2 regions of the Clostridium algidicarnis genome follow, and region 2 is predicted to be linked to the other one. Evidence: predicted binding sites of a transcription regulator. Region 2 holds the regulator's gene; the other holds the start of a gene.

Region 1 (12,816 bases), 2.4 Mb from region 2:
CTGGTCTTTCTGTTCCATTGAATCCCCATACAGCCTTTATAGTGAGTGGATCTAAATCCATAGTTTCACTTCCATAACACCAACAAGGTGTTACAGTTAAAGTTGCACAAACGTTTTCAGTTGAAAATTTTTCAGCACACTTTGAGGCTTCGTAAGATCCTCCAATGGTGGTATCTGAAATCACGCACTCTACCTTAGTTGCATCTGGATACAACAAGTTTTCTTCTAAAAACTTTGCTGCAGCTTTAGCCATGTTCATCGTTTGATCTTCCAGCCCCTCTCTTACACCTCCCCACCGTCCATCAATAGTGGGTCTTATCCCTATTTTAGGATAACTCATATTATCTCCTCCTATAATTTATCTTCTACCTTTTCAATTATACTTTTATATTTAATATAGTTATCATTCCAAATCTTACTTTTACATGGAATATATTTATCTATTTCAAAGGATTCTCTGACTATATTTCTTCCTTCTTGAAGGTTTTTAATTTCACCTTGTGCAATTAATTGAACTACTATGTTGCCTATAGCTGTTGCCTCAATTGGTCCTGCAATTACTTCAAGTCCTAAGGCTTCCGCCGTCATTTGACATAATAATTTTGACTTAATTCCACCACCCACCATGTGTATCAATTTATACTCTTCTTTTATACATTCACTTATTTGTTCATAGGTATATCTATATTTAAATGCAAGACTTTCATAAATACACCTAAATATTTCTCCATGAGTTTTAGGTATGTACTGACCTGTACTCTTTGCATAATTTTGAACTTTTAGCGGTATATCACCCGATAGTTGAAATTCATCTGAGTCAACATCTATAAAGCAGGTGAATTCATCAGCCTCATAAGCAATTTTTTCAATATCACTATAGCTGTAACTTTTACCTTCTTTTTCAAAATACCTCTTTGTCTCTTGTATAAGCCAAAGTCCTCTTATATTTTTTAGAAACGTTGTGGTACCATCCACTCCAGTTTCATTTGTAATATTATACTTCATGGACTTTTCATTTATTAAAGGTTCTTTTAGTTCAGTTCCCAAAAGAGACCAAGTTCCACAAGATATAAATATAAAGGGCTTTTTAGAAGGCACAGCCACAACGGCACTTGCTGTATCATGCCCACAAACAGCAATTACAGTTTTTATATTTATCTGAAGTTCCTCTATTAATTCATCTTTAATAGTACCAATTTCTGTTCCTGATGAAATAATTTCAGGGAATATATCCTTATTAAATCCAAGCTTATTTATAATATATTGATTCCATTTCTTATTATAAGGATCAAATATTTGAGTTGTTGATGCTATTGTATTCTCCGATTTTCTTATCCCAGTTAAAAGATAGTTAAATAGGTCTGGCATCATAAGAATAGTTGTTGCATTGTCAATAATTTTCTCTTCTTTTGAATACTCATAGTAAAGTTGAAACAAGGTGTTTATCTCCATGATTTGGTTTCCGGTTAATGTATATAGCTTATCCATTGTTATATCTTGAGATACACTATTTATAATTCCTATAGTTCTTGTATCTCTATAATGGACAGGATTTCCTAATAAATTTCCATTCTTGTCTATAAGACCATAATCCACTCCCCAAGTATCGATTCCAATGCTGTCATATCCACCTTCAGCTTCGCCCATCTTCATAGCCTTTTTAATTTCACTAAATAGTTTTTCTAAGTCCCAATACATCCTTTCACCTTTAATAATAGGTGTATTTTCAAATCTATGAATTTCTTTAAGCTTAATCTTATTTCCATCAAAGGAACCTAATATACCTCGGCCACTAGAAGCACCTAAGTCAAAAGCAAGAACATTTTTTAACATCTACGCTCCTCCAATTCACCACTAATTAATTTATTCATCTTTAGCTTTATTGTATTTTTTATAACCAGGGTGTTTTCCTGAAACCTTATAAGCACTCCTCATACTTATTAATCTATCAATATTTTCTCTAGACAGTTCCCTTTCTTCCCCTAAAAGCTGAGCTACTAAGCTTGTCTTAGCCCAAAGTTCTAAAGTTTCCATCCTATAATAAGCAGTTACTAAGTCTTTTCCTACTGTTAATGCCCCATGATTTTCTAAAAGTATAACATCATGTTCTTTAAGATAAGGTGTTATAGAATTAGGAACTTCATCTGTAGATGGCGTACCGTATTCTGCTATAGGTACTGAGCCTACACTTATAACACATTCAACTAATGAATACACATCCATACTCTTATGAGCTAAGGCAAAACCTGTAGCTGTCGGTGGATGAGCATGTACTACTGCACCTACGTCATCTCTTTGTTCATAGCATCTTAAATGCATCTTTATTTCACTTGAAGGCTTATATTCATTCTTTGCTTCTAATACTTCACCTTTAGCATTTATCTTTACTATCTTATCAGGTGTCATGAAACTTTTACTTATTCCTGTTGGTGTTGTTAAAAAAGTATTTTCGTCAATTTTTACCGATACATTACCATCGTTTGCAGCTACCCACCCAAGTTGCCACATTTTATGACAAATATCACATATTTGCTCTTTTAGTTCATTTTCATTTTTATTCATCATTTTTCTCCTATATCTTATAAATTATTATATTTTATTCTTACAACTTTATTATAACCTTTAATATCACTTTGTATATATTTGAACATATTGTTGTTAAAATGCCCTTTTTAATGATATAATTTGTTCATATAAGTTCACATTAGTTCAAAGGAGAGTGTTAATATGTTTTCAAAAGAGAGATCTGAGGAAATACTTAATATACTAAAGGTAAAAAAGCAAGTATCTACAAGCTATCTTTGCGAAAAATTATATTGCAGCGTAGCAACTATAAGACGAGACTTAATAGAACTTGAGAAGGCGGGCCTCATTAAAAGGTTTCACGGAGGAGCTTCTTTAGTTCCAAATTTCAACATAGAATATTCTCATATGTTTAGAGAACTTGAAAATCAACAGGAGAAAAATTACATATGTAATCTTGCCTTAGATTTTATTTCTGATGGATATGCATTGTTTTTAGATTCAAGCAGTACTGTAGGAAGCATCTGCCACCTTCTTAAAAATTATAATAATATAACCGTTGTAACTAATGGAGTTAAGACAGCCTTGGAATTAGTTCAACTAGATTCAATTACCACCTTCATAGCAGGTGGACAGCTAAAAACTAGATCAACCTCTATAGTAGGAGAATTTACAAGCAACTTTATTGATAATTTCAAAGCAGATCTTTCTATAATTTCTTGCAGAGGTCTAGATGAAAATGGTGCCTATGAAGCTAGTCAAACGCAAGCTTTAGTAAAGCAGCATATGATTAGAAATTCAAAAAGCACCATACTCTTATGTGACAGTAGTAAGTTCAATCACTCAAACTTTTATAAGCTTGATTCCTTTGAAAATATAGAAGCTATTATCACTGATATTGAGCCTTCTTCTAAAATATTAAATAGCATTTTATTATCTGGATGTGAAGCAATATATTAAACACCATTTTATGGATGCACCTCCGAGGTGCTCCCATAAAAAGGGAACACCTCGGAGGTGCACACAAATTCAAAAAAGTCAGAGATTCCAATGATTTTTTTCATTAAGAATCTCTGACTTTTAATTTGTATTTTATTTAAACCTTAAATTTGTTTACTTCTTGAAGCATTTCATTAGTCATGTTGCTAAGCATCTGTGCTGATGCGGCTACCTCTTCTGTTGCTGCATTTGTTTCTTCTGAGGATGCAGCTATTTCTTCTGAAGATGCTGAAACTTCAAGTGAAACAGAGGATACTCCATCTACTCTAGATAAAATACTATCTTTATCTTTATTTATATCTTCTGCTGAGTTTTTAACTATTTCTATTTTAGGAATAACTTCATTTACAGCTTCAATAATGTTTGTGAAAGATACTATTGAATTATTAATAATTTTAACTTGGTTTATTAATTCATCATCCATTTTAGATGAATCCATCACGATTGTGTTAGTATTTTTAGATATTCCACTTATTAACTTACTAATCCTTTCAGATGATACTTTTGATTGCTCTGCAAGCTTTCTTATTTCTTCTGCAACTACAGAAAAACCTCTTCCAGATTCTCCTGCCCTAGCTGCTTCGATAGCAGCATTTAATGCTAATAAATTTGTTTGCTCTGCAATGTTATTTATTATAGTTGTAATATCATTTATTTCATTTACGTCTTTTCCAAGCTCTGTAATCTTCCCACTAAAGTTCTTAAATGAAACACTAACATTTGTTACAGACTCATTTAATTCATTCATTTCACTGCTACTTTCATTTGCCATTACACTAATTCCTCTAGAATTCGAATCTACAACTTGTATTTCTCTTACCATTTGAGATAACTTATTGCTAAACTCATCAAGTATATCTGTTACATTTATTAATTCTTCAGATTGAGAGCTTGTCCCTTCAGCTATTTGATTTATTGCTTCAGCAACATTTTGTGATGAGCTAGATATTTCTTCCGCAACTGCTGATAGATTCTCTGATTGCATATTAATATTTGAAGAACTATCCTTTATTCCATTTATCATCTTTCTTAATGATTCTTGCATTATTTTCATTGAATTAGTCATGTCCCCAACTTCATCCTGTAGCTTTAAATATTTAGGAGAAACCTCTTCACATAAATCTCCCTTTGCTAATAAGTCTAAATGTTTTGAAGTTGATCTTATTCCTTTAGATATCCTTTCTGAAATAACATAAACTACCCCAATTCCAATTAATAAAAATAATATGGATAATACTTCAATAGATGTTTTAATGCTATTAAGTTCTGACAATACTTCATCTTTAGACACTACTACTCCTACTGACCAATCAGTACCTTTAACTGGAGCATATCCTATGTATTTATGTATTCCCTCATATTCATAGTCACCTATTCCTGTTTCTCCTAAACCCATTTTATTTTCAATATCCGCTAACTTTTGTAATTTGTCATCCTTTTTTGCTTCTTCAGCAGTATTATACATATTCATAACTAAATCTTTATTACTATGTGATATAATTGTCCCATCTTTTTTTATCATATATCCGCTGCCTGTTTCTCCAAATTTAATCTGATTAGTTAATGAACTTAATTGATTACCATCTCTTACTTGAAGTAAGGCACCTACCACTTCATTATTATTTTTAATTGGAGTGGCATATACCACTACAATGGTCCCATCCACTTTGCTTACTAAAGGATCCGATATATCACTTTTGCCAGACATTACCTTTTGAAAAAAAGATCTATCTTTAATATTAGCATCTTTTCCATTAGTATATTTCGCATAACCATCCTTATTAGCTATACCCATCATTATACTTTTATTTCTTTCAACCTCTTCTAAAAGAACTGACATTTTATTTTCCCATGAATTTTGAGTATCTCTTATGTCCTCTCTTGCTGCTACAATTTCTAATGATGTAAGCTGACCTTGAATTCTTCCTTCAATGTTACTTGCTGATTGTTCTGCGATCTTAGGTATAGTCTTTCCTATATTTGAAGTTAATGCCTTCGATGAATTTATGAAAGATAGTGCTCCAAAACCTATACATATAATCCCTATTAATAATCCTAAAAATACTATTAGCTTTGTTTTTATACTTTTCATGATTTCCCCCTAATTAATTTGCTTTAATTAATTATTTATTATTATTCTGATTTATCCTATTGCTACCCCCCTTCATAAATTGTTCTAGAATTCAGATGGAGGAGTATTTTCCGTAAGTAAACTCTCCCTAAACCTAAAAATCAATTGATATCACTATAATAATAACAATAATACTTAATTAACATTTAATATCTTTTTACACCAAAAAATACATACATATTATTTTAACACATTATATAATAGCATTAAATAACTTATTATATTTTTACTGAATTTATGATATACTATCCTTGATAACATTTTTAATTTCCCTCTAAAAACACCAAATAAGTCCCACTTAGGGAATAACGTTACAAAAATAAAAGGGGTATGAACTACCCTAAATTTATGGAAAGAGGCGCTGTACATATGGAGAAGGGATTAAATAAATTTAGTTTCAAAACAAATGCCACAACAAAGGTATTGGAAATCTTTACAGAGGGAGTATTTACACCTGAAGATGGTGCAGAATATGTTAAATGCTATAAGGCTGAAGTAGCTAAAATAACACCTGGTGAATATACATTGAAATTCGATTGCTCTAATTTAGAATTAAATAGACCAGAGGTACTACCTATACTTCAAGGCTGCTTTGAAATGTATAAAGTTAATAACTTTAAAAAAATTATAGCAACTGTAGGCAATTCTAAAAATAGTGTGATTTTAAAAATGCAAATTGGTAGACTTGCTAGAACTGTCGGCTTAGACAATATGGAAGTTATATAAATTAAGGTATTAAATATGAAGACACCCCGTTAAATATGATCAAAAACACTGTTTCAGGCCATATTTAATGGGGTGATTTTAGGTATTTTTAAAATAACATTTCAAAATACCCTGTGTTTTTTTAGTATGTATTAATACTTTATAAGCATAGCACAAGTTATCCAATTACCACCTATTGACCAAAAAGCAACATTGTCACCCCTTTTAACTTGTCCACTTTTAATTCCTTCATATAATGCTATAAATGGGCTGCTAGTACCAGTGTATCCATACTTATCTCCTACATAAATAAACTTATCTCTACTAACTTCAAATTTCTCTGCACTGCCATCTATTATAGGTAACGCAAATTGAGAAAAACAATACCAATTAATATCATTAAAATTCATTGAGTGCTTTTGTAATAATTTATCTATACTTTCCTTTGCATACTGAATTATAAAAGATCCATCAAAGGGAGTCCAGTCAACCTTTCTATCATTAATTTCACTCTCATAAGTTTTTGAAGCCCCACAAGCAGGGAACTTCACAATATCTGGATATTCAGAATTAGTAGTATAAAAACTATCTATGAATCCGCAATCCTCTTCCGTTTTCTCAAGTATTACAGCACAAGCACTGTCCCCGAATAAAGGATATGTATATTCATCTTCTTCTCTACAATGTACAGACATATAGTCAGCACCTATTATAAGAGCTCTTTTCATGTTATCACTGCCTTTAAGATATCTACTAGCATAATCAAATGCTACGATCATGCCAACACAGTCAGTATTACTATCAGTACAAAATGTCTCAGCCTTTCCCTTTATGGCTTCGTGAACCATTAATGATTGAGGTGGGATAGTATACTCTGGAAACTGACTTGTAAATATAATCAGATCAATATCCTCTCCTGTAAGGCCAGCCTTATCTAAAACCTTTTTAGACGCCTCTATTCCCATAGTTAATGTATTTTCATGTGCATTATTTATGATATAGCGTTTATCTTTTCCAAAGGCCTTAAGAAGTCTATCTATGTCCTTTCCTTGTTTATTAAAATGATCTAAATAATACTGGTTTCTTACCTGATTTTCTGGGTGATAAACTTCTACTTCTCTAATTTTTATGTTTGTCATGTGTTTTCCCCATTTCTTTATGTCATTATTTCTATTTCTATTTCTATTTCTATTTGTATTATATAATTACATACCTTATATTACAATGATTAGTACATATCTTAATTTAACCTGAACTAACAGTATATCAAAATAAAGAATTGTTGGTAAATACCTATCAGCAATTTTTATAGCTTACATATAAACTCTTAATATGTTTATATAGTAAAATAAATAAAGAGCCTCCAAAACATAGGAAGCCCTTATCTTTTATCTATTTCATTATCTTACATATATCATTTGTAAATTCTACTGGGTCATTAATTGGTAATCCTTCAATTAATAGTGCTTGAGTATATAGTAAATTAGTATATAAATCTAATTTTTCTTTATCCCCTTCAAAAGCACTCTTTAAAGCCTTAAATACATCATGATTAGTATTAATCTCTAGTATCTTATCTGCCTTTATTTCTTGATTATTTGGCATTGAATTTAATATTTTTTCCATCTCTATAGATATTTCCCCATCATTAGAGAAACATACTGGATGATGTTTTAATCTTTTAGATGCTCTTACCTCTTTTATCTTTCCAGATAATGCTTTTGTCATATATTCAAAGAGTTCTTTATTCTCCTCTTTTTGTGCTTTTTCTTCTTCTTTTTCACTTTCCTTAGTTTCAATACCTAAGTCATTGCTAGCAACTGATCTAAATTCTTTTTCTTTATAGGACATAAGCATCCTAATTGTAAATTCGTCCACATCATCTGTAAAGTATAATATTTCATATCCTTCTTCTGCAACTAATTCAGTTTGTGGAAGCTTTTCAATTCTTTCATTAGACTCACCTGATGCATAGTAAATATATTTTTGACTTTCAGGCATTCTAGAAATATATTCATCTAAAGTTACCAGCTTTTTCTCTTTAGAAGAATAGAACATAAGTAAATCTTGTAACATTTCTTTATCAGTTCCAAAATCATTGTAAACTCCATATTTTAGTTGTCTACCAAAGGACTCATAGAACTTTTCATACTTTTCTCTTTCATTCTTCAATAAAGATAATAGTTCACTTTTAATCTTATTTTTAATGTTTTTTGCAATAAGTTTTAGCTGTCTATCGTGTTGAAGCATTTCTCTTGAGATATTTAAAGATAAATCCTCTGAATCTACCATACCTTTTACGAAACTAAAGTAGTCTGGTAATAAATCTTGGCATTTATCCATAATAAGTACTCCACTTGAATATAGCTCTAACCCTTTTTCATATTCCTTTGTGTAATAATCATAAGGAGTGTTTTGTGGAATAAATAATATTGAGTTATATCTAACAGCTCCATCTACAATTATATGAATATGCTTTAAAGGCTTATCATATCCGTAATGTTTTTCCTCATAAAACTTATCATAATCCTCTTCTTTAAGCTCACTTTTGTTTTTCTTCCATATTGGCACCATTGAGTTAATACTTTGTTCTTCTATATACTCTTCATACTCATCTTCAGTGCCCTCTTTTAATTTAGTATTAGTTATATCCATCTTTATTGGGTATCTTATAAAATCAGAATACTTTTTAATGATTTCTTTTAATCTATATTCATCTAAGTACTCGTCGTAATTTTCATCTTCAGTATTTTCTTTAATCTTTAATATTATTTCAGTACCAACAGAATCCTTTGTACAAGGCTCTATGGTATAACCTTCTGCTCCTTTAGACTCCCACTTGTAAGCTTCATCACTATCTAAAGATTTACTAATCACAGTAACTGTTTCAGCTACCATAAATGCAGCATAAAAACCAACACCAAACTGACCTATAATGTCATGGCCATCCTTAGAATCATTTTCCTTCTTAAAAGCTAAAGATCCGCTTTTTGCTATAACCCCAAGGTTATTTTCTAACTCTTCCTTTGTCATACCTATACCAGTGTCAGTAATCTTTAATATTCTATTTTCCTTATCTGCTGCTATCTTTACATAGTAGCTTTCCTTATCAAAGCTTAGACTATCATCTGTTAATGCTCTGTAATAAATTTTATCAATAGCATCACTAGAGTTAGATATAAGTTCCCTTAAAAATATTTCCTTATGAGTATAAATTGAATTAATCATTAGATCTAGCAGTCTTTTAGATTCTGCTTTAAATTCTTTTGTTTCCATGTAATTCTCTCCCTTCAGAATAAAAACCACGTAACAAAAAATGTAGCGCAGTAAAAAATATAATATAGAAAACTCTTTAAGCCCCAAACATAAGTAGTAAATGTATTAAAAACACATACACAGTTATTTTCTAAGATGTCTTAGACCCTAGTGCTCAAATAGTCACTCTACTGTTAGCACTCTATAAGAGTGAGTGCTAACTCCTAATACAGATATACCATATTTTATTTAACATGTCAATATTGAAATGAAAATGTATGAAGAATATCTGATGGATTTATAGTCCAGGAAGCACTAACTGCTCATAACCTTTTTTATCCTCAAATTTATGAAGATATTCAAAGCATTGATCCACACCAAACAAAATATCATTGGATGCACATACATCTCTTAAAATCTTCATTAACTTCTTATTGTTAGCACTAGTTAATTCATAGGAGTAGCCATACCTTTCTATATACCTATCTTTCATACCCGGAAAATATTCATCCAGTTTCTTGTAAAAACATTCCCGATTTCCGTCCCTCATAGTCACTCCCATACCAAAACAGATAATGCCATGTACCTTCGCCTCTACACAATAATTAAGAATGCCCCTTATATTCTCTTCTGTATCATTTATAAATGGCAAAATGGGACATAGCCAAACTACTGTAGGAATTCCATTATCACGCATAACCTTTAACACTTCAAACCGTTCTTTTGTAGTGCTCACATTTGGTTCAATAACCCTGCACAAATCTTCATCATAAGTTGTAAGTGTCATCTGAACTACACACTTTGTCTTCTCATTAATGTCTTTCAGTAAATCTAGGTCTTTTAAAATTCTTGCAGACTTAGTCTGTATAGAAAGTCCAAATCCATAAGTATTAATAATCTCAAGACACTTCCTAGTGTTCCTAAGGTTTTCTTCTAAATGGATGTATGAATCGCACATAGCTCCCGTAGCTACCATACACTTTTTTCGTTTTCTACGCAGTACATCCTCCAATAGCTTTGGTGCATTTGTTTTTACTTCTATGTCTTCAAAATCATGATTAATCTGATAACATCTGCTCCTAGAATCGCAATAAATACAACCATGTGTACAACCACGATATATATTCATCCCATTCTTTGCAGATAAGATTCCTTTTACCTCTATTTCATGCATAATGTTCTCCTACAAACTAAATTTGTCTAATAGTCTTAACTATACTTGTAAAGTTCAGATGGAGAAAGTACTTCTCATAATAAAACTCCACCTGAACCTAAGAATTACTTGATTAAAAGTCTTCGTATTTTAGAGTATAATCTCTCACTATAAATTATATCATATTACTAAGGCTTTCATATAACACCTATAAAATACTACATACAAAAAAAGAACAGATTATTAAACTTTCTGTTCTTTTTTTGACCTATTATTATATTAAATTCATTAAACTTCTAATATGAATTTATATCTAAGTAAGGTGTATAGTAATTTAAAAAACTTGCCCCAATTGCTACAAATAAAATTGCTCTTCCTGTTCATTCTATCTATAAGAACATTATCATTGATAGAATAAACATGAATATAACTCCACCAACCATTGGCACCGATGTCCTTTTTACAACGTCTAGAGCATTTTTCTTTACAGATCCTGCTACAATTACGGTAACTGCTGCCACTGGTGACACTGCTCTCATTAGATTTCCTGCAAGTCCCATTGGAACTGAAATTGCAATAGGGCTAATTCCTGCTGCCTCTGCTAATGGAACTATTAATGGAATCATTGCAAAGAATAAGGCTGTCCCACTACCTGAAAGCAATACTATTAGCATAGATAATGCTACCAATATTAGTGGAAGAACTATTCCCATGCCTGTACCTTGTGTAGAAATCATAGTCTTTTGTAAAGTACTAATCAATCCAATTGAGTTTAATCCTGCTACAAATACACTTGCTGCTACCAATAATGCCACAATTGAAACTCCACCTGCCATTCCCTTAAAGAAGGCTTCTGTTTCTTCCAAAACCTTTTTATCTCCCTTGTGCCTAACTAATTCACAAATAATTGCAATGATAAAACTTAAGATTGATGCTACTTCTACTGATAATGCTGATGATGAACCTGTGAAGTAAACCATAATCAATAATAATATTGGCAGTAATGGTAGTAATGCATATACTGTTTTAAATAGTGCCGATCCCTTAATTTCACTAACTGCTTTTATTTCAACCTCTTCTTGATCCAAGTTATTTACTTGTTTTTTATCCATAAACTTTTGCCAAAAATAATGTAAAACTGCCATGAACCCTAGTGTAGGAATTGAAACTATAGCATGATATTTAAGCACATAATCTGTTACTGTTAATCCTGCATAGGCTGGAAATTTCGCTAGTTCTTGAGCAATTGCAACATTGTCACTTCCAAGAGGTGTTGGTATTACTGTTGCCGTTGTGGCAATAACTGCCGCCGCTGTTAATGTACTCATGCCTGACCTTTTTAAAACTGGAAATAATGTAGCTAATAATATAATTGCTAAGTTAGAAGCACTTGGAATTACTAAAGAAAGTAAGTTACCTAGTAAAAATACAATTGGAACTAATATATAAGTTGATTTAATTTTACCTATTGGTTTTGTTAAAACACTTACAGTAACATCATTTGCTCCTATTTTACTCATATAAGCTGAGTATCCGCCTAAGATCAAAATGATAAATCCTGCCGCTGATAAGGTTTGTTTAAAGATATCTGCTGTGGCTTTTAATGGGTCAAGTAGTATGAGACCTGTAGACTCAAACTTTTTAATTGCTATACCATTTCCCATTGCAATGGAAATATACATTAATATTATACCAATAGCAAATAGGGTTATTTTTATATCCATTTTCTTTATTAGCATGTATATTACTAAAGCAATTGCAATAATAGCTGTCCCAATCATTATAAAATTGTTCATAATAAATTCCTCTCCCTTATATTTATTTTATATACAGTTTTTAATTGAACTCATAAACCATTCTTTAAATATATTTGGATTTATGTCTGTACACACCTTTGCATTTGGCGCTTTTCCGAGATATCCTTTTAAGTCAACTATAGTGCAACCCATAGTTAAGTTACTTTGTGTTTCAACATCTATAAATGTTTCTGTTATCTCATACATTTCAGGACAAAGTATATAAGCTATTGCACAGCTATCATACATTTTTA
Region 2 (12,816 bases):
ATAGACCTTGTATTAGATGAAATGATAAAAGAATCGACTAAAGGTGGCGAGTTTTATAATATGTTAAAGTCTATAGATAAAAATGAAAAGGGTCGACTTATTGAAGAACTACTAAGTTCAAAAGGAGGCGACCTTATAGTCACACCTAAAGAAGTGGATATAATAGTAGACTCAGTATCTAGAGTAATTTCTAATGGTATAAATCTTGCGCTTCAACCTTCACTAGATTTAGAGGATATAAATCAATTTATGAATTAAAGCTATAATTTTTAAAAGACCCTCATATAAATAAGGTATATGGGGGGGAATTTAAGATGAAATATTATTATACAAATGTAAAAGAGAAGATCCGAAAATTTTATATACTAATACCCATGATTTTATTTTTACTTATTTCTATGATATTGCTAACTAAAACTATACAAGGACTTGGCTATAATGAAAAAAAGGGAAATATGATATATGTTCAAATTTTAAATAAAAGTATGCCCTTAGTAAAAGAATTATCCTTTGATTCAGAGGACTTAGTAGAAGAAAATTTTTCTTTAAAAGATAAGGTTTTGGATACTTTAGGTATTAATCGAAAAGATCCTATAAATATTATATCAAGAGAAATTAAATATTTTTCAATGTTAAAATCAGATGATGGTAAAAAGACCATTAATTTAAATAAGGAAATAAGTTCTTTTAAATTAGAGGATACTAGCGTTTCAAAGCTTTCTGAAAAGGAGATCCAAAAGGGAGAACAGTCTAACTTAGCTTCTTTAAAAGCATATAATCCTAGTTTGAAAAAGACTCTTAATTCATCTAAACCTGAGGTTCTTATATACCACACGCATACATCTGAGCGCTATACAACTGATGTGGAAAGCAATTCGAATGATAGTATGGATGAAAATGAAAATGTATGTGCTGTAGGCAATGAACTTGCTAGAGAATTAGAAGAAAATTATGGCATATCAGTGATTCATGATAAAACAGTGCATAACACCACCTATACTCAAAGCTATTCACGATCTAGAGAAACACTTACACAGTATTTAAATAAGTATGGAGATTTTAAGCTTATAATTGATCTTCATAGAGATTCTGTAAAAAGTAAGAATAGTGTAACTGTGAATTTAAATGGCGAAGATGTAACGAAAATAATGTTTGTAATGACAGAGAAGAATCCCCATTTTGATAAGAATAATGCTATAGTACAAAATATGATAGGTAATGCAAATGAACTTTTTCCAGGATTTATAAGGCAAGGTACAAATTATAATGTTGGAACTAGATACTTCAATCAAGATCTAAGTAATAATGCAATACTTATAGAGGTTGGAGCTAGGATAAATAAAATAGAAGAAGCTACAGGTTCAGCTAAATATACAGCAAGGCTTATTGCAGAATATTTGAATGGAAAAGAGTAACGTCTAAATTGCTATATTATGAATAAAAGTTAATAAATAAGAGCATCCTTATAAAAGGGTTATAGAATTTTGAATTAAGAAATGTAAAAATATTATTTTAAATATAAGAATTCATTGTGAGGAGTGCTCTTTTTGAAAAGTAAAGGTATGTATAAGATTATAATTATAGCATGTTTATTTATAATGGTGTCAGGCTTTATAAAGGTAAACGTTCAATGCAATAGAACTAAAGATGAAACTATAGAAACTATGAGTGCAAACCATAAATTATACGAGGATGGATCTATAAAAGAAGAATATTTAAATTTATATAACATAGTTGACAATGCTCCTATAAAAATATTTTATAATAAAAATCCTCTAGATATAAAGATTTTATTGCCAAAGTTTGATATAGTTATAAACAAAGAAGTATTTCATTACTCAATGGATAAAATCAAAGGCAATATAAAAATAAAAATTAATTCTATAAGGAAATAATTTTTTATATACATAATAGAGATATATTATGATATAATTTACTTTGATTAAAATTCATAGTGGTGAAGACTACTGTCTAAAGCATTATTGCTAGAAAGATGGGTGATGAATATGCAAAGTGAAAGACAAAAATATATAAGAAATTTCTCTATAGTAGCTCATATAGATCACGGCAAGTCTACTCTTGCAGATAGACTCTTAGAGCAGACTGGAACGCTTGCTAAAAGAGAAATGGAAAGTCAAATTTTAGATAAGATGGATCTAGAAAGAGAAAGAGGTATAACGATTAAATCCCAAGCAGCAAGGCTTATGTATAAAAGAGAAAAGGATGGTAAAGAGTATATATTAAATCTAATAGATACTCCTGGCCATGTAGATTTTAATTATGAGGTTTCAAGAAGTCTTGCTGCTTGTGAAGGAGCAGTTCTTGTAGTGGATGCAACTCAGGGTATACAAGCTCAAACCTTGGCTAATTGTTATTTAGCTTTAGATCATAATTTAGAGATAGTTCCTGTGGTAAATAAAATAGATCTTCCAAGTGCAAGACCGGAAGAAATAAGAAAAGAAATAGAGGATGTAATTGGAATTGAAGCTTCCGATGCCCCTTTAATATCTGCAAAATCAGGGCTTAATATAATTGATGTACTAGAGGCTATAATAGAAAAGGTTCCAGCACCTACAGGTGACGAAGAAGCTCCTCTAAAAGCTCTTATCTTTGATTCTTCTTATGATAGTTATAAGGGAGTAGTTTGTTACATAAGGGTTATGGAAGGATCGGTTAAAGTAGGAACTCAAATCAAGCTTATGGCAACCAAGAAGGTTTATGAAGTTACTGAAGTTGGAGTTTTTTCTCCAAGTTATCTACCAACTGGTGAGCTAAAGGCAGGAGAAGTTGGGTATATAACAGGATCTATAAAAAATGTTCGAGATGCAAGAGTTGGAGATACAATAACAGAAGCAACTAGACCTGCAACAGAAGCGTTAGAGGGTTATAGACCTGCTATACCTATGGTGTTTAGTGGTATATATCCTGTAGATGGTGCAAAGTATGGTGAATTAAAAGAAGCACTAGAAAGATTACAAATAAATGATGCTGCATTATCCTTTGAGCCAGAAACTTCTGCAGCTTTAGGATTTGGATTTAGGTGTGGGTTTTTAGGACTTCTTCATATGGAAATATTGCAAGAAAGAGTAGAGAGAGAATTTAATTTAGATATTATAACTACAGCTCCTTCTGTAATATATAAAATAATAAAGACAGATGGAACACTGCTTGAAATAACAAATCCAGCAAATTTGCCTAATCCTACTGAAATAGAACATATGGAGGAACCTATAGTTAAGGCCTCTATAATATCACCTACAGATTATGTAGGTGCCATTATGGAATTATGCCAATCTAGAAGGGGAGACTTTATAGATATGCAATATATAGAAACTACAAGGGTAGTTTTAAACTATAATATACCACTTAATGAAATAATATACGACTTTTTTGATGCACTAAAATCAAAAACTAGAGGTTATGCATCCTTAGATTATGAACTTAAAGGATATAATACAACTCATTTAGTAAAATTAGATATATTGCTAAATGGAGAAATAGTAGATGCTTTATCTATGATTGTTCCAGATTCAAGGGCTTATGCTAAAGGTAGGGCTATAGCAGAAAAATTAAAAGAAATAATTCCAAGACAATTATTTGAGATCCCTATACAAGCTTCTGTAGGGAGCAAAATAATAGCAAGAGAGACTGTAAAGGCTATGAGGAAAGATGTTTTAGCAAAATGTTATGGCGGAGATATAAGCAGAAAGAAAAAGCTTTTAGAAAAGCAAAAAGAGGGTAAGAAGAGGATGCGTCAAGTAGGGTCTGTAGAAATCCCTCAAGAAGCATTTATGGCTGTACTAAAAGTAGATTAGATTTTTAAAAAAGCGAAACTCTTGGCAAGCAATTAGGAGGTAACTATGAAGGATATATCATTATATATACATATACCATTTTGTAAAAGTAAATGTTGGTATTGTGATTTTCCATCATTTTGCGGTAAAGATAATCTAATGGATAGTTATATTAAGGCTTTAGGTAAAGAAATTGATGCTAAAGTTTTACAGTATAATATAAAGACTATATTTATAGGTGGGGGTACTCCCACCTATTTGCCTTTAAAAATGTTAGAAGATTTAAAAGCACATATAAAGAAACTGAATTTAACACCAAATGTGGAATTTACCGTAGAATGTAATCCAGGAACATTAGATAAGAAAAAATTGGAACTGTTAAAAGATATGGGGGTTAATAGGTTAAGCATTGGTCTACAAGCTTATGATGACTCATTATTAAAAGAGATTGGAAGAATACATAATGTAGACGAATTTTTAAAAAATTATGAGCTTGCCAGATCTATAGGATTTGAAAATATAAATATAGATTTGATGTTTGCACTTCCAAATCAAACTTCTGAGCTTTGGAAGGAGTCTTTAATTAAGGTTGCAAAATTAAACCCAGAGCATATTTCAGCTTATAGCCTTATATTAGAAGAGGATACAAGGTTTTATGATCTTAATAATAAAGGTACATTAAATTTGCCAGAAGAAGATGTTGAAAGAGGTATGTATGAAAGCCTTTTATCTATATTAAAAGATTTTGGCTATAATCAATATGAAATCTCAAATTTTTCAAAAGAGGGTAGAGAATGCAGACATAACATGGTTTATTGGAGTATGGATGAATATATTGGAGTTGGATCATCTTCAGCATCCTATATTGAAAGCATCAGATATAAAAATGTTGAAAGTGTAGAAGAATATATACAAAAGATAAATACGGATAAACAAGCTTACAAGGAAAAACATAAAAATTTAATTAAAGAAGATGTTGAAGAATTTATGTTTATGGGACTTAGAAAGACCAAGGGTATAGAAGAAAAAGAATTTTTAAATAGATTTGGTAAAGATATAGATAGTTATTATAAAGATATAATTAATAAATATATAAATGTGAAACTTTTAAAAAGAGAAGATGGATATTTGAAGTTTACAGCGGAAGGTATACAATTATCTAATTATGTATTAGCTGATTTTTTGATAGATTAAATAAATTAAGGTGTATAATAGAGCAATAATGAGTAAATGAAAGTTTACAAAGGTAAAAGCATATTATAGCATAATAAATTAGCATTATGACGTGAATATGATGTTGACAAAAAAAACTTGAAATGTTATTTTAAAAGCGTAGCAATTAGCACTCAACAAGAGTGAGTGCTAATAAAAGAGGTGAAAGCATGGATGTGGATGATAGAAAAATAAAGATTCTTGAAGCTATAATTAATGATTACATTATTACGGCGGAACCAGTGGGATCCAGGACCATAGCTAAAAAGTATGACTTAGGCATAAGCTCAGCTACCATAAGAAATGAAATGGCTGATTTAGAAGATATGGGATATTTAGAACAACTTCATACCTCTTCTGGAAGAAAACCTTCAGATAAAGGATATCGACTTTATGTAGATAAACTTATGATAGTTGAAAGACTAACATTAGAAGAAGAGATGAAGATAAAATCACATATACTTAGTATGGCAATATATGAGATAGATAAACTATTAAAAGGAACTACCCATATGTTGTCAGAACTCACAAACTTAACTTGCATATTAAATACACCTTCTGTAAAAAAGAGCCAATTGAAATCTGTACAGCTCATAAGTATTGATAATAATAGTATACTTGTGGTTATAATAACTTATACAGGTATTATAAAAAATAATATTCTTAAAGCAAGCAACGTTCCAAGCCAAGACAATCTTCATAAGATAAGTAATGTTTTAAATGAAAAATTTAAAAACTTACCTATAGAGAAGATGGGTAGTCAAGTTATAAAAGATATTAAATTTGAGCTTAAAGGATATGAAGACATTGTAAATGGTGTTATACCAATACTTATAGATGCGCTCACTGATGAAGAGTACTCAAAGGTTTATCTTGAAGGAGCTACAAATATATTTAATTACCCTGAGTATAATGATATAGATAAAGCCAAGGAATTTCTTTCTTTGCTTGATAATAAAAGTTATATGCAAGAACTTCTAGATACAACAAATAAGCTTACTATAAAAATAGGTGAAGAAAATTATTTAAAGCAAGCTAAAGATTGTAGTGTAATATCAGCAGTATATTCTGTGGGAAATAAGCCTATCGGAACAATCGGTCTTATAGGACCCACTCGAATTCCTTATTCAAAAGTTGTGTCTATTATGTCCAAAGTTATGAAAGGACTTAATGACAGTTTGAAAAAACTTGAAGATGAATTATAGCAAAAATATATTAGAGATGAGGTGTGCTTCATAGCTATGGATAAGAACAAAAGTGATTTGAATCCAGAAGAAAAAGTAGAAAATCTTAATTTAGAAGATGAAAATGTTAAAGAAGAATCTAGTGTCGTAAATGAAACAGAGATTTTAGAAAAAGAAGAATATGATAATATAGTAGATCTTAAGGAGTTTTCTAAATATAAAGATGAAGCTTTAAAGACTAAAGAAGAAAATAATGAATTACAAGAAAGACTTCTTAGAGTTACAGCTGAATATGAAAATTATAGAAAAAGAACAACAAAAGAAAAAGAAAGTATCTATGGATATGCTTGTGAAGATGTTTTAAAAAATATTTTACCTGTATTAGATAATCTTGAAAGAGCTGCTCTTACAGATGGAAGTGCAGAGGATATAAAAAAAGGAGTAGAGATTACACTAAAACAATTTAAAGAAGCTCTAGAAAAATTACAAATAGAAGAAATAGATACTAATAGTGGCTTTGATCCTAATATGCACGATGCAGTAATGCATGTGGTTGATGAAAGTTTAGGAGAAAAAGAAATTATAGAGGTATTCCAAAAGGGATATAAAAAAGGTGATAAGGTTATAAGATACAGTGTGGTTAAAGTTGCCAATTAAACTGTAAACTTCATATATATTTAAGGAGGAATTTAAATGGGAAAAGTAATAGGAATTGATTTAGGTACAACAAATTCATGTGTTTCAGTTATGGAAGGTGGAGAAGCGGTAGTTATATCAAGCTCAGAAGGAGCAAGAACAATACCTTCAGTAGTTTCATTTCAAGCAAATGGTGAAAGATTAGTAGGTCAGGTAGCTAAAAGACAGTCAATAACTAATCCAGAGAGAACTATAGCTTCTATAAAAAGGCATATGGGAAGTAACCATAAAGTTACAATAGATTCAAAAGATTATACTCCACAAGAAATATCAGCAATGGTACTTCAAAAAATAAAAACTGATGCAGAGGCTTATTTAGGAGAAAAGGTAACTCAAGCAGTAATAACTGTTCCAGCTTACTTTAATGATAGTCAAAGACAAGCAACAAAAGATGCAGGAAAGATAGCAGGGCTTGAAGTTTTAAGAATAATAAATGAACCTACAGCAGCTTCTTTAGCATATGGTATAGATAAGACAGAAAAGAGTCAAAAAGTATTAGTTTACGATCTTGGTGGTGGTACTTTTGACGTATCAATACTTGAACTTGGAGATGGAGTTTTTGAAGTTAAATCTACAAATGGAGATACTCATTTAGGTGGAGATGACTTTGATGATAAGTTAGTTGATTATATAGCAGATAACTTTAAATCAGAAAATGGAATAGATTTAAGACAAGATAAGATGGCTCATCAAAGATTAAAAGAAGCAGCAGAAAAGGCAAAGATAGAGTTATCATCTTCAATGCAAACTAGCATAAATCTACCATTTATAACAGCAGATGCTACAGGTCCAAAGCACATAGAGATGAATCTTTCAAGAGCTAAATTTAATGAGCTTACTCACGATTTAGTTCAAAGAACTATAGAGCCAATGAAAAAATCTTTACAAGATGCTGGCTTGTCAATAAATGAGATTGATAAAATAATATTAGTAGGAGGATCTACTAGAACTCCTGCAGTTCAAGATGCAGTTAAAGAATTCACAGGAAAAGATCCATCTAAGGGAGTTAACCCAGATGAGTGCGTTGCATTAGGTGCAGCAATCCAAGCAGGTGTTTTAACTGGAGATGTTAAAGATGTTTTATTATTAGACGTATCACCTTTAACACTTGGAATAGAGACTTTAGGTGGAATCGCAACACCTTTAATTGAAAGAAATACTACAATTCCAACTAGGAAGAGTCAAGTATTCTCTACAGCAGCAGATGGTCAAACTTCTGTTGAAATACATGTAGTTCAAGGTGAAAGACAAATGGCGGCAGATAATAAAACTCTTGGAAGAGTAACTCTTTCTGGAATAGCTGCAGCTCCAAGAGGAATACCACAAATAGAAGTAACCTTTGATATAGATGCTAATGGAATAGTAAATGTTTCTGCAAAGGACAAAGGAACTGGAAAAGAAGCTAAAATAACCATAACAGCATCAACAAATTTAAATGACGATGAAATAGATAAGGCTGTAAAAGAAGCAGAGAAATTTGCTGAAGAAGATAAAAAGAGAAAAGAATCTATTGAAGTTAAAAATAATGCGGACCAATTAGTATATCAAACAGAAAAAACTTTAACTGAGCTTGGAGAAAAAGTATCAGAAGAAGATAAAGCAAAGGTAAACGAAAAGTTAGAAGCATTAAAAGCTATTAAAGATGGAGAAGATATAGAGGCTATTAAAAAGACAACAGAAGAATTAACTGAAGTATTCTATGCTGTATCTGCTAAATTATATCAAGAAAATCCAGAAAATGCTGGATTTGACCCAAGTAACATGGATATGAATGGTGATGGAACTAGTGAAGGACCAAAGGATGACAACGTAGTTGATGCAGACTTTAAGGTTGATGACGAAAAATAATACTAGCAAAAATCATTATTATGAATATATAATATATAGGGAAGGCTAAGGCACTTCCCTTATATTAAGTTTAAATTCAAGATTAGGTGGTGAAAGACTAATGGCTAAAAAAGACTATTATGAAGTTTTAGGTCTTGAAAAAGGGGCCAGTGACGCTGAAATAAAAAGCGCTTTTAGAAAACTGGCAGTTAAGTACCACCCAGATAAAAATCAAGGTAATAAGGAAGCTGAAGAAACATTTAAAGAAATCAATGAGGCTTATCAGGTATTAAGTGATGCTGATAAAAAGGCTCAATATGATAGATTTGGAACTACTGATTTCAATGGTGGCGGCGGCTTTGGAGATTATGATTTTTCGGGTGGATTTGACGATATAGGTGATATATTTAGCTCTTTCTTTGGAGGCGGCTCTAGAAAAAGAAGAAATGGTCCTGAAAAGGGAGAAGATTTAGAATACAGAATGAATCTTACTTTTGAAGAGGCAGTCTTTGGAGTAGAAAAAGAAATCAAAATATTAAGAAGTGAGTCTTGTGAGAGCTGTAATAGTACAGGAGCAAAAACAGGTACATCTAAAACTACCTGTGACAAATGTAGAGGATCGGGGCAGGTTAAAACTCAAAGAAACACTCCACTTGGAAGTTTTGTATCCTCATCCACTTGTGACAAATGTGGTGGTACTGGTAGCATAATAAAAGATCCATGTAATATTTGTCATGGAACAGGAAAAACAAAAAAAGAAAGAAAAATATCCATAAATATACCAGCAGGTGTAGATGATGGAAACGTGATGCCTTTAAGAGGACAAGGGGACCATGGAGTTAACGGTGGACCTCCAGGTGATTTATATATAAACATCAGGGTTGCAAAACATTCTACCTTTGTAAGAAAGGGCTTTGATATTTATATGGATAGCCATATAAGTATGGTTAAAGCTGCTTTAGGTATTGATATTAAGGTTCCTACAGTAGATGGGGATGTGGTATATACAGTGCCAGCAGGAACTCAACCAGGTACTATGTTTAGATTAAAAGGAAAAGGTGTACCTAAGATAAATAGCCATCTTAGAGGAGATCAATATATAAATGTAATAGTTGACATTCCAAAACATATGGACGAAAAGCAAAAAGATATCTTAAGGTCTTTTGCAGAGGCTAGTGGTGAAAGTATGGAAGACGAAAAGAAATCGGGCTTTATAGGTAAGATATTTAAAAATAAATAATAATAAAATTAAAAGTTAGTTTTTCAATTTTTGAAGAACTAACTTTTTTATTTATATCATGTATATCCTAAGAAGAATTAAGGAAACATAGGATGTAAAAAAGTTTAATTAAAAAAATAAAACGTATTGACAAAATATGATACTGTGATATTATATACCTATGGAGGGTATATAGCCCTAGAATAGTACAGATTAATTTATAAAATTAAAAATGGAGGTATAGATATGAATATAACAGTTTATAGTACTGAAACATGCCCTTGGTGCATAAAGGTGAAAGAATATCTAAGAGAAAATAAGATTTCATTTAATGAAAAAGACATAAATTTAGATAGAAATGCAGCTATTGAGATGATGAGTAAGTCAGGTCAAGGTGGAGTACCTGTATTGGATATAGACGGTAAGATAATAGTAGGATTTGATAAAGAAAATATTGATAAGGTACTATCTTTATCAAGTGATTCTTAGACTCAGGTGGAGTTTGCTTATAAGGAATACATCTCTCCATCTGAGTCTTAGAAGGACTTATCCAGGGGCGTAGCAGCCGTCATCCCCCACCTTGAAGAGGATAGGGGTGTTACGGATGGTAGCCATCGGATAAAATTTTAGTTAATGAAAAAAGTGCCAATTAGTAAAGTATAGAGAATATAATTTGCTAATTGGCACTTTTTATGTTTGAATTTAAAGATATATATATTATATCAAATAATGAAATTAAGTAGACATAGAAAGGGCTAAAGTGTAAAATATATAGAAGTAATAAGGAAATCTTATTTAAAGATACATAGAAATAATAAGGAAATTATCAGGAAGGGTTGAATAATATGCAAGGTACGTGGTTAGAAGTAAAGGTCATAACAAAAAGTGAAGCAATAGAGCCTATTTCAGGCATTTTTTATAGTTTAGATGTAAAAGGGGTTGCAATAGAGGACCCAAATGATATATTAAAAAGAAAGCAAGGGGCTTTAACATGGGATTTTGCTGATATTAATATATTAGAATATAAAGGTGAAGCTGCAGTAGTTACAGGATATTTCAGTGTAGAAGGTGAAATTCAATCTATTGTAGCAAAAATAAAGGAAAAGGTAATAGATCTTAAAAGCTTTGGAATAGATGTAGGAGAAGGTAAAGTAATTTATTTTAAAGTAAAGGAAGAAGACTGGGCTAATAACTGGAAGAAGTACTATAAACCTACAAAGATAGGTTCAAATATAGTAATTAAACCTATATGGGAAGATTACGAAAAGTCTAATGATGAAATTATAATAGAATTAGACCCTGGAATGGCATTTGGTACAGGAACTCATGAAACTACAAGAATGTGTGTGGCGGCTATGGAAAGCTATGTGAAAAAGGATATGACAGTATTTGATATAGGAACAGGCTCTGGAATTCTTGCTATTGCTGCATCTAAGGTAGGAGCTAAAAGTGTGGTAGGTGTTGATTTAGACCCTGTAGCAGTAGATTCAGCAAGAGAAAATATTAAATTTAATAACATTGATAATATAACTATACTTGAGGGTAATCTTATAGATGTAGTGGATGGAAAAGCAGATATAGTTGTTGCTAACATAATAGCAGAAATAATATGCCTTTTAACTGAAGATATAAAAAAGGTTCTAAAAGAAGGGGGCTTATTTATTACCTCTGGAATAATCCATGATAGATGTGATATGGTAATAGATAAGCTGAAGGAAGAAAACTTTGAAATTATTAAGGTAAATAAAGATGGCGAATGGAATTGTATAATAGCCAAGGCTAAATAAGGAGATAGTATTATGCATAAGTTTTTCCTAAAACCAGAAGATATATCTTTAGAAGAAGCTTCAATACGTGGAGAAGATGTAAAGCATATATATAAGGTTCTAAGACTTGAAATTGCTGAGAAGATAATAATAAACAATGAAAATGGGTGTGAATATCTAGGTGTGATATCTAGCATAGATAAGACATTAGTAAAGGTTAAAATTTTAGAAAAGCTAGATGTAAATAATGAAAGCCCTATAGAAGTTTATTTATTCCAAGGGCTTCCGAAGGCTACAAAAATGGATTTAATAGTTCAAAAAAATACTGAGCTTGGTATTAAGGAGATCACCCCCATCTTAACATCAAGAGTGGATGTTAAGTTAAAGGGTGAATTTAAGAAAATAGATAGACTTCAAAGAATAGCACTAGAAGCTTCAAAGCAGAGCAAACGCACTTTAATACCCAAGATAAGGGAACCTATATCTCTAGTTGAAGTTATAGATAGTTTGCCAAGGTTTGACTTAGTTATAGTTCCCTATGAAGATGAAACAGAGGTTACCATAAAACAAATGGTAATATCTTTAGATAAAAGTAATATTAAAACAGTAGCTATAATAATAGGACCTGAAGGTGGATTTGAGAGAGAAGAAATTGAAATGTTAAAAAAGGTAGGAGCCAAAATAATTACCTTAGGGCCTAGAATATTAAGAACTGAAACTGCAGGATTCACTGCAACAACTTTAGTTCAATATGAATTAGGAGATTTAGGAGGAGTTAATTGATGAAAGTTGCATTTTCTACTTTAGGCTGCAGAGTTAATCAATATGAATCTGAAGCTATGGCAGAAAAGTTTATAAGAGAAGGATATGAAATAGTAGATTTTGATGGGTTCGCAGATGTATATGTTATAAATACATGTACGGTAACTAATATGGGCGACAAAAAATCAAGGCAAATAATAGGAAGAGCTAGAAGAGAAAACCCTGAGGCTATAATAGCAGTAGTTGGTTGTTATGCGCAAATATCTAGCACAGAAGTTTCTTTAATAGAAGGTGTAAATGTAGTTTTAGGAACAAGAAATAAAGGTGATATAGTTTATTTTGTTAATAGAGCAAGA

Evidence for each region. Region 2 encodes HrcA, which represses chaperone genes, less so after heat shock. Its sites were predicted from a motif close to TGTTAGCACTCNNNNNNNNNGAGTGCTAACA; they were not measured.
Region 1: htpG (molecular chaperone HtpG) is a predicted target of HrcA. The motif match lies at 9,806-9,836, and genes of this name have one in related genera.

The regions. Positions count from the first base shown of each region.
Region 1 is NZ_JNLN01000001.1:549,385-562,200, forward strand. Features, by position in the region: gene BV55_RS0102675 (L-fucose isomerase) at 1-340, opposite strand, end outside; gene BV55_RS0102680 (rhamnulokinase) at 352-1,833, opposite strand; gene BV55_RS0102685 (class II aldolase/adducin family protein) at 1,864-2,562, opposite strand; gene BV55_RS0102690 (DeoR/GlpR family DNA-binding transcription regulator) at 2,728-3,483, shown strand; gene BV55_RS0102695 (methyl-accepting chemotaxis protein) at 3,620-5,614, opposite strand; gene BV55_RS0102700 (hypothetical protein) at 5,984-6,379, shown strand; gene BV55_RS0102705 (ketoacyl-ACP synthase III) at 6,511-7,497, opposite strand; gene htpG (molecular chaperone HtpG) at 7,751-9,634, opposite strand; gene BV55_RS0102715 (SPL family radical SAM protein) at 9,912-10,787, opposite strand; gene dcuC (C4-dicarboxylate transporter DcuC) at 11,156-12,562, opposite strand; gene rihC (ribonucleoside hydrolase RihC) at 12,590-12,816, opposite strand, start outside.
Region 2 is NZ_JNLN01000001.1:2,908,736-2,921,551, reverse strand. Features, by position in the region: gene gpr (GPR endopeptidase) at 1-258, shown strand, start outside; gene BV55_RS0114020 (stage II sporulation protein P) at 315-1,415, shown strand; gene BV55_RS0114015 (hypothetical protein) at 1,548-1,895, shown strand; gene lepA (translation elongation factor 4) at 2,007-3,815, shown strand; gene hemW (radical SAM family heme chaperone HemW) at 3,861-4,988, shown strand; gene hrcA (heat-inducible transcriptional repressor HrcA) at 5,177-6,211, shown strand; gene grpE (nucleotide exchange factor GrpE) at 6,248-6,847, shown strand; gene dnaK (molecular chaperone DnaK) at 6,884-8,734, shown strand; gene dnaJ (molecular chaperone DnaJ) at 8,835-9,953, shown strand; gene BV55_RS0113980 (glutaredoxin family protein) at 10,179-10,421, shown strand; gene prmA (50S ribosomal protein L11 methyltransferase) at 10,778-11,719, shown strand; gene BV55_RS0113970 (RsmE family RNA methyltransferase) at 11,732-12,481, shown strand; gene mtaB (tRNA (N(6)-L-threonylcarbamoyladenosine(37)-C(2))-methylthiotransferase MtaB) at 12,481-12,816, shown strand, end outside.